Regions from separate parts of the Caballeronia sp. AZ7_KS35 genome, predicted to be linked through region 2. Evidence: predicted binding sites of a transcription regulator. Region 2 holds the regulator's gene; the other holds the start of a gene.

Region 1 (4,418 bases), 280 kb from region 2:
CGGCTATTAAGTCAGACGAATACGTGCCGATAACGCATGTCTGCCGAGCGGCATCGAAGCGGCCGGCTTGTAAGAAATTTTCCTACACGATTCTTCGCGAAACTCCGTCGTAGCGTCGGATGCTTTGTCCGACAGGCGCGGCCGCGGGCATCGGCGACAATCGAATCGACAACAGACAACACGCGCGGGGCCGCATTCGCGTTTCTTTGCGAATTCGAGCAAACGTTCCCGCCGGGCCTGACCAGCCACGTTTCGATTCGGGGAAAAGATGACGACCAGCACTACGAGTACGCTCGCGGAAATCCGCGAGGTGAACCTGTCGTACTTGCTCCTCGCTCAGCGGCTTCTTCAGGAAGACCGCATCTCGGCGATGTATCGCCTGGGCCTTTCGGAGCAGGTTGCGCAAGTTCTGGCTTCGCTGACGCTCGCGCAGGCAGTGAAAGTGGCGTCGTCGAGCCATTTGCTGTGCCGCTTTCGTTTCGATGACCACGCGATCCTTTCGTCGCTCGCTGACAAGGACCGCAGCGCGGCGCTCGCGCACGCCCACGCGGCGATTGTGCTGGCGGACAGTCCCCTCGAGCAGATCGGCTGACGCCGCGCGCGAAGCCCGATGGCGACGAAAAGCGTGGTCGCGGAGGTCCGCGAAATCACTTTGGCGATCGAGCTGATCGAGCTCGGCGCGCGCCTGCAACTGCTCGAAGCGGAAACGAGCCTGTCGCGCGACCGTCTCATCAAGCTCTATAAGGAACTGAAAGGCGTGTCGCCGCCCAAGGGCATGCTGCCGTTCTCGACGGACTGGTTCATGACGTGGCAGCCGAACATCCATTCGTCGCTGTTTCACGGCATTTATCGCTTCATGGCGGCCAACGACAAGAGCCAGCCGACGATTCACGCGATCGTGAAAAGCTACCGCCTCTATCTCGAACACGCGGCGCTGTACGGCGACGAACCCGTGCTGTCGCTCACGCGCGCGTGGACGCTCGTGCGCTACTTCGAATCCGGCATGCTCCAGACCAACGTCTGCACGCGCTGCCGCGGACGTTTCGTCGCACATGCGTACGAACTGCGCGCCGGTTACGTGTGCGGCCTCTGCCAGCCGCCATCGCGCGCGGGCAAGACGCGCAAGGCGGGCGCGGACCGCGAAGCGGGGCGGATCGCCGCCTGATCCGCGCGCCCGCGTCCGTCTAAAAGCGATCGTGGTACGAAAGCCCGACGGTCATCCCGTGCGGCGTGCGCTGATACATGATCGCCCAATGCGTCACCGATGCGCCGATCCACGCACCGAGCGCGTCGGCGGCCAGATCCTTGTAGGAGAAGCCGTCCGTGCGGCAGGTTCCGTCGACGATTTCCTTCGCCAAGCCCGGCGCAGTGCCGATCAACGTGCCGTAGACGACCGGATGGTCCGAGCCGCGCGTCAAATAGGCGCCGAGCGCGCGGAACGGCGCGGACGCGGCCACGTGGGCAAGTTTGTCGGAGCCGGTCCAGCTATCCGATGTCTGCATACGCCAGGCGCCGCGCGAACCGCTGCAGTCGAAACCCGCATGCGCGAATGAACTCGCGGTCACTGTCAGCGCGAGCGCGCTGGCCTGTTTCATTGCTCCTGTCATCGTTCTCTCCGATTTCACGACTTCGCGTCTCCAACAAAACTGAACGCGCGTTCGTATTATCGGCAGAAAATGTGACGTTTCGTGTCGAACGGGAAAATTTTGTTTCGCCGCTAGCAAAAGTTCGATATTTGGTTGCCGTGAATCAGCGATTGAGACGCAGATTTTGCGAAACAGCGAGAAGGTCGCGCGGCAAACCGCACGGAACGTACAGCGGTTTGACCGTGCCCCAAAGTTTTCCAGTCGAGTGCCGTAAACCACTTAACGGCGGTCTTACCGCATCAAACGTGAGGACTCGACTGTGCTGATTTTCATTGGATCGCTCGTGACATTGCTGTCCGTCTTCGGCGGCTATGCCATCGAAGGCGGCCACCTTGGCGCGCTCATGCAGCCGGTCGAAATTCTGATGATCGCGGGCGCGGGCGTCGGCGCGTTCATCCTCGGCAACAACGTCAAGACCATCAAGGCGACGATTCAGGTGCTGCCGACGCTCTTCAAGGGCGCGAAGTACGACAAGAGCATGTACATGGAGCTGATGGGCCTGCTCTACGTGCTGCTCGCGAAAGCGCGCAAGGAAGGCACGCTCGCGCTCGAAGCGGATATCGAAGATCCGGCGAAGAGCCCGGTGTTCAGCCAGTACCCGAAGATTCTCGCGGACCATCACATCGTCGAATTCCTGACGGATTACCTGCGCCTCATGGTGAGCGGCAACATGAACGCGTTCGAGATCGAAAGCCTCATGGACGAGGAAATCGAGACGCATCACGTCGAAGGCGAAGCGCCGGCGCACGCGCTCACCAAGGTCGGCGACGCGATGCCCGCGTTCGGCATCGTCGCGGCGGTGATGGGCGTCGTGCACACGATGGCCTCCGCCGATCAGCCGCCCGCGATTCTCGGCGAGATGATCGCGCAGGCGCTCGTCGGCACCTTCCTCGGCATTCTGCTTTCGTACGGCTTCATCGGACCGCTCGCGAACGTCGCGGAACAGCGCGTCGCGGAGCAGACCAAGATGTTCCAGTGCATCAAGGTGACGATCCTCGCGAGCCTGAATGGCTACGCCCCCGCGATCGCGGTGGAATTCGGCCGCAAGGTGCTGTTCTCGACGGAGCGCCCGTCGTTCTCCGAGCTGGAAGAACACGTGCGCAAGGTCAAGTCGAAGTGACTTCCGCCATAGTCGAGACACAACGATGAGCAACGATACCGATCGCCCGATATTCATCAAGCGCGTCGTCGCGGGCAAGAAAGGCCATCACGGCGGCGCGTGGAAACTCGCCTACGCGGACTTCATGACCGCGATGATGGCGTTCTTCCTGCTGATGTGGCTGCTTTCCTCGACGTCGCCGGTGCAGCGGCGCGGCATCGCCGAATATTTTCAGATGCCGCTCAAGGCCGCGATGGTCGGCGGCAAGACCGTCGGCATGGACAACAGCATCATCATGGGCGGCGGCCGCGACATTTCCAGCACCGACGCAGGCGCCGCGCGCAAGACCGATGGCGCCACGCAGCTCGCGCAGCGTGCCTCGTCCGACACCGACGAAGAACTGCTCAAGTCCGCGCAGGGCGAGCTCGAACGGCGCGAGCAGGTGCGCCTGCACGATCTTCAGGTGAAGCTCATGGCCGCGATCGAGGCCAATCCGACGCTGCGCCAGTTCAAGCAGCAGATCCGCATCGAATCGACGCAACAGGGCTTGCGCATCGAAATCGTCGATACCCAGAAGCGCCCGATGTTCGCGCTCTCCAGCGACGCCGTGCAGCCGTACATGCGCGACATCCTGCGCGAGATCGGCCGCTCGCTCAACGACGTGCCGAATCACATCGTCGTGCAGGGACATACCGACGCCGTGAAGTACGCGGGCGGCGACAAGGGCTACAGCAACTGGGAGCTGTCCGCGGACCGCGCGAACGCGTCGCGGCGCGAGCTGGTCGCGGGCGGCATGGACGAAGGAAAGGTGATGCGCGTGCTCGGACTCGCATCGACGCAAAACCTGAACAAGAAAGATCCGCTCGATCCGGAGAACCGGCGCATCAGCGTGATCGTGCTCAATCGCAAGACGGAGCTGTCGATGCTGCGCGACGACGGCTCACGCGGCGCGACGCTCGACAACGGCACGGACGCGAACGGCAATCCGTCGTCGGCGCTCGGCCAGCTCATTCCCGGCGTCGCGGTGAGACCCGTGGCGAAGTGAGCAAAAACCTCGAAAAAGACGCTCAAGTGTCGACACGTTTCGACCGTCATCCCGGCAAGAGACAAACATGATCAAACACATTCTGGCAATCGACGATTCAGCCGCGATGCGGCAAATCCTCTCGGCGACGCTGGCGGCGGCGGGTTACCAAGTGACCGTTGCGTCGGACGGCGACGAGGGGCTGGAGTGGGCGCTCGCGGAGCGCTTCGATCTCGTTCTGACCGATCAGCACATGCCGGGCAGAAGCGGGCTCGATCTGATCGTGGCGCTGCGCGGAAATCCCGCATACAAGGCGACGCCGATTCTCGTGCTGACGACCGAAGGCGGCGAGCCGTTCAAGGACGCGGCGCGCTCGGCGGGCGCGACAGGCTGGATCGAGAAGCCGCTCGATCCGGACCTGCTGACGGAACTGGTCGCCGCGCTCTCCGAAGAAACGCAGCACTAAAGCGAACGCACAAGACAACTCGCGCACGCACGCGCCGATGGTGACTCAAGCATGACACTCGACATTACCCAGTTCTACCAGACCTTCTTCGACGAAGCAGACGAACTGCTCGCGCAGATGGAGCAACTGCTGCTCGTTCTGGACATCGCGAATCCCGATCCGGAAGACCTCGCGGCGATCTTC
Region 2 (4,418 bases):
GCATTTTCGGCAAGATTCTCGGTGTGTCGGTTCACGCGGTGAAAGACGGCGCGGACCTGCAACTCGCGCTTTCGGAACTCCGCAACAAACATATCGTGCTGATCGACACGATCGGCATGAGCCAGCGCGATCGCATGGTCTCGGATCAGATCGCGATGCTGTGCGGCGCGGGTCATCCGGTGCAGCGCATCCTGCTGCTCAACGCGACGAGCCACGGCGACACGCTCAACGAAGTCGTGCAGGCCTACAAGAGCGCGGCGGACCAGCCGCCGCTCGCGGGCTGCATCCTGACCAAGCTCGACGAGGCGACGAATCTCGGCGGCGTGCTCGATACGGTCATCCGCTACAAGCTGCCGGTGCATTACGTGTCGACCGGTCAGAAAGTGCCGGAGAACCTGTACGTCGCGACCAAGCGGTTTCTCATCAAGAGCGCGTTCTGCATCCCGCGCGACAACTCGCCCTTCGTGCCGCAAGACGAAGAAACGCCTGCGCTGCTGTCCGCGTTGTCCGCGCGCGCCACGACCGAACTGCATGAGGTGCACTTTGGATAAGTTCGTGCTCGACCAGGCGGAAGGCCTGCGACGGCTCCTCACGCGCGCCGGTTCGCGCGTGGTGGCGATCGCGGGCGGACCGGCGGGCATCGGATGCACGTCGGCGGTGGTGAATCTCGGCGCGGCGCTTTCCATCCACGGCAAGGACGTGCTCGTGATCGACGAGCACCGCAACGCGGGATCGGTGAGCCGTCTCGTGGGCACCGAAGACGCGGGCGCGCTCGCCTCGGTGATGTCGGGCCGGCGCATGCTCGGCGATGCCGTCGAGCGCACGCCGTTCGGCTTCTCGCTGATGGCCGCGCCGCGCGACGAACGCATCGTTCACGATGCCGCGCAATGCCGCGCGCTGCTCGACGGTCCGGCGGACATCGTGCTGATCGATGCGCAACTCGATCGCCACGGCGCGCTGTCGACGCTCGCGGCGCAGGCGCATGACTTTCTTATTGTGACGCGGGTAGCCGCGTCGGCGATCACCGAGGCGTATGCGTGCATGAAACGACTGCACTACGCCCATGCGATCGGCCAGTTCCGCGTGCTCGTCAATCACGTGCAGAACCCGGCCGACGCGGCGGTCGCGTTCGACAACCTGTCGGGCGTCGCGAGCCGGTATCTGGCCGTGTCGCTCGTGCAGGCGGGATATGTGTCCGAGGATGCGCGCGTCGCTCGGGCGATGGAACTCTCACGCTGCGCAGTCGAAGCGTTCCCGGCCACGGCCGCGGCGCGCGACTACCGCGCAATCGCGGCGGAGCTCCTGCACTGGCCGATGCGCCCCGCGCCTTATATGCGCGATGCGGGCGGCCAGGCCGACGCGCGAAATCCGGTTAGCGACTCTGTACAGGGCGCGCGGGAGGCGTCGCATCGTGCGGCTGCGCTTCACGACTTTGCATTGAGCAGCACGGCGTCGATGTGATCAAGATAGGTGACCAAGATGTATAACGCCCAAGGCAAACTCTCACAGTCGGAAGTGCTGACGAAATACGCACCGCTCGTTCGACGGCTGGGGCTCCAACTCGTCGCCAAGATGCCGGCGAGCGTCGATCTCGACGATCTCATTCAGGCCGGCATGATCGGCCTGCTGGACGCGGCGAGCCGCTACAAGGAAGATCAGGGCGCGCAGTTCGAAACATATGCGAGCCAGCGCATCCGCGGCGCGATGCTGGATGAGCTCCGCGCGAACGACTGGCTGCCGCGCAGCATGCGCAAGACGTCGCGCGAAGTGGAATCGGCGGTGCACAAGGTCGAGCAGAACCTCGGCCGCGCGGCGAGCGAGCAGGAAATCGCCGAGCACATGAAGATGCCGCTCGACGAATATCAGTCGATGCTTCAGGACCTGCACGGCAGCCAGCTGATCTATTACGAAGACTTCGATCGCTCCGCCGACGACGAGCCGTTCCTCGACCGCTATTGCGTCGATCGTTCGGATCCGCTGTCCGCGCTGCTCGACGACAGCCTTCGCGGCGCGCTGATCGAAGCCATCGATAAGCTGCCCGAGCGCGAGAAGCTCCTGATGAGCCTCTATTACGAACGCGGCCTGAACCTGCGCGAAATCGGCGCGGTGATGGAAGTGAGCGAGTCGCGCGTGTGTCAGTTGCACAGCCAGGCGGTCGCGCGTCTGCGCACGAAGCTGCGCGAGCAGGCGTGGACGAGCGTCGAGGCCTGACGTTCCCTAGCTGATCTCGAAGTCCCGCGTCTCGGCGAAGACCGTTTTCCCTTCGCCGAGACTTTTCGCGCGGTACATCGCGCGGTCGGCGGCGCGCAGCACGGCGGTCATGCCGGTTTGATGCGCGGACGCCGCGCTCGAAAGCAGGCATGCGCCGATGCTCGCCGATACCGACACCGGCCGCTCCTGCACCGACGTAATTTCGCCGAGCGCCGAATGGATGTTGTCGGCCACCGACAACACGGCGTCGCGGTCGCGCATCTGATGCGCGAGCACGACGAACTCGTCGCCGCCCAGACGCGCGATGGTGTCCGACTTGCGCATGCGCTTCGCGAGCGAGTCCGCGAAGGCTTGCAGCAGCAGATCGCCGACGGCGTGACCGTAGGTATCGTTCACTTCCTTGAAGCCGTCGAGATCGATCAGAAGGAGCGCGGTGGCGTGATCGCCATTGGCTTCGGGCGCGTTCATCGCGCGATCGACGACTCTTTCCAGCGCGTACCGGTTCGACAGACCCGTGAGCGGATCGGTCGATGCCTGACGCGCTAGATCGCGATTCGCGTTGCCGAGCCGATCGACGAGCACGCTCAGATACACCGATGCGCCGAGTACGCTCAGCGCGAGCCCGATCGCGGCGGGAAGATTCTCGTGCCACCACGGCTGCCAGACGGCCATCGCCGTGACGATGATGAGCGCCGTCGCGCACGATACGGCGAGCGTGCGCTTGCCGTATCGGCATCCCGAACCGATCAGAAACCAGAACATCACCCAGAGAAGCGGCAGCGCCGTTGCGCCGCCCGCGGCGAGCGCGAGCCCGAGGATCGTCTGATCGGCGATGGTCGTGACGGTCAGGCGCGCAACAGAAGGCGCGCTCATGCGGCTGACGATCAGAAGCGTGATCGCCCCATAAGACACATAGAGCGCGACGAGGCGCGTGGTCAGGAAGGCATCGTGTGAAGGGCGGAGCCACGCGAAAACGCCGTAAGCCAGAAGAACCACCGCTCCCATCCAGACCCGCAGCGTGGCCTGCTCGCGTTCCGGATTCCGGTGTTCGGACCATGCGAAGGCATAAGTCCGGCGTGCCGGTTGATGCGCCTGCTCCATACTGAACCCCTGGATGGTGATTTCTTTCTTTTATCTTGCTGCCAAGTACTGCGGCCCCGTCGCATGGCATCGGCTGAATGGAGTGGTATCGAGTTGCACCGAGCGAGCGATCCGCTATTTTGCAACGTTTTGCGAAGACGCTGTGTTTCGTGTAAGAACAGCTTAAGAACGTCCATTTCTCATTCACGGCGATGCGCGACGAATCCATTTCTTTAGCTGCCGAATGGCTGCCCGTTTGCAATAGCGAAGACGTGCCGGAAGGCGGCGCGCGCGGATTCATCGTGGCCGATGAGCGGATCGTCGTGTGGCGGGACAGCATCGGCGCGGCGCATGCGTGGCGCGATTACTGTCCGCATCGGGGCGCGCAGTTGTCGCTCGGGCATGTGATGCGCGATCAGATCGTGTGTCCGTATCACGGCTGGAGTTACGACATCGAAGGACAGTGTTTGCGGATTCCGTCGAATCCTTCATTGCGTCCGTCGAAGCGCGCGTGCGCGACGACTTTCGTTTGCGAAGAGAAGTACGGCGTTATCTGGATGTGTTTCGGCGAGCCTGCGTATGCGCTCGATTTCTTTCCCGAAGCCGCGATTCCCGGTGGCCGGCGCATCAATCTCGCGCCGCAGACGGTGAGGTCGTCGGCGCCGCGCGTCGTCGAGAATTTTCTGGACATGGCGCATTTCTCGTTCGTGCATGCGGGGATTCTGGGCGAGGACACGCATACGGAAGTGCCCGATTACGAAGTCGTCGCGAGCGATGAAGGTCTGGAAGCGCGGCAATGCCGATACTGGCAACCGGCGGGAATGCCGGGGCAGGGCGGCGGCGCGATGATCGATTATGTGTATCGCGTGAAGCGGCCTTTGATCGCGAAGCTGACGAAGATGGCGTCGGGCGGGCAGGGCGCGCTGCATATCATGCTGGCGGCGTCGCCGGTGACGCAGACAGAGACGCGCGCGTGGCTCGTCTCGGTTCACGAGGATGATTCGACGCATTCCGATCGCGAGCTATACGACTTCAATATGGAGATTTTGATGCAGGACACGCCGGTGGTGGAGTCGCAATGGCCGCAGCGCTTGCCGCTCGATCTCGATGCGGAGTTGCATCAGAAG

Evidence for each region. The regulator FliA, encoded in region 2, starts transcription of late flagellar genes. The targets are predictions, from matches to a motif close to CTAAAGTTTNNNNNNNNNNNGCCGNTA.
Region 1: the regulator FliA is predicted to act here: its motif matches at 1,834-1,860, upstream of motA (flagellar motor stator protein MotA).

Annotation. Positions count from the first base shown of each region.
Region 1 is NZ_JALQDV010000001.1:363,786-368,203, forward strand. It holds gene flhD (flagellar transcriptional regulator FlhD) at 269-592, shown strand; gene flhC (flagellar transcriptional regulator FlhC) at 611-1,165, shown strand; gene NCT05_RS01750 (hypothetical protein) at 1,185-1,595, opposite strand; gene motA (flagellar motor stator protein MotA) at 1,906-2,766, shown strand; gene motB (flagellar motor protein MotB) at 2,792-3,790, shown strand; gene NCT05_RS01765 (response regulator) at 3,858-4,235, shown strand; gene cheA (chemotaxis protein CheA) at 4,287-4,418, shown strand, end outside.
Region 2 is NZ_JALQDV010000001.1:79,396-83,813, reverse strand. It holds gene flhF (flagellar biosynthesis GTPase FlhF) at 1-551, shown strand, start outside; gene NCT05_RS00410 (MinD/ParA family ATP-binding protein) at 544-1,461, shown strand; gene NCT05_RS00405 (RNA polymerase sigma factor FliA) at 1,480-2,211, shown strand; gene NCT05_RS00400 (GGDEF domain-containing protein) at 2,218-3,312, opposite strand; gene NCT05_RS00395 (Rieske 2Fe-2S domain-containing protein) at 3,504-4,418, shown strand, end outside.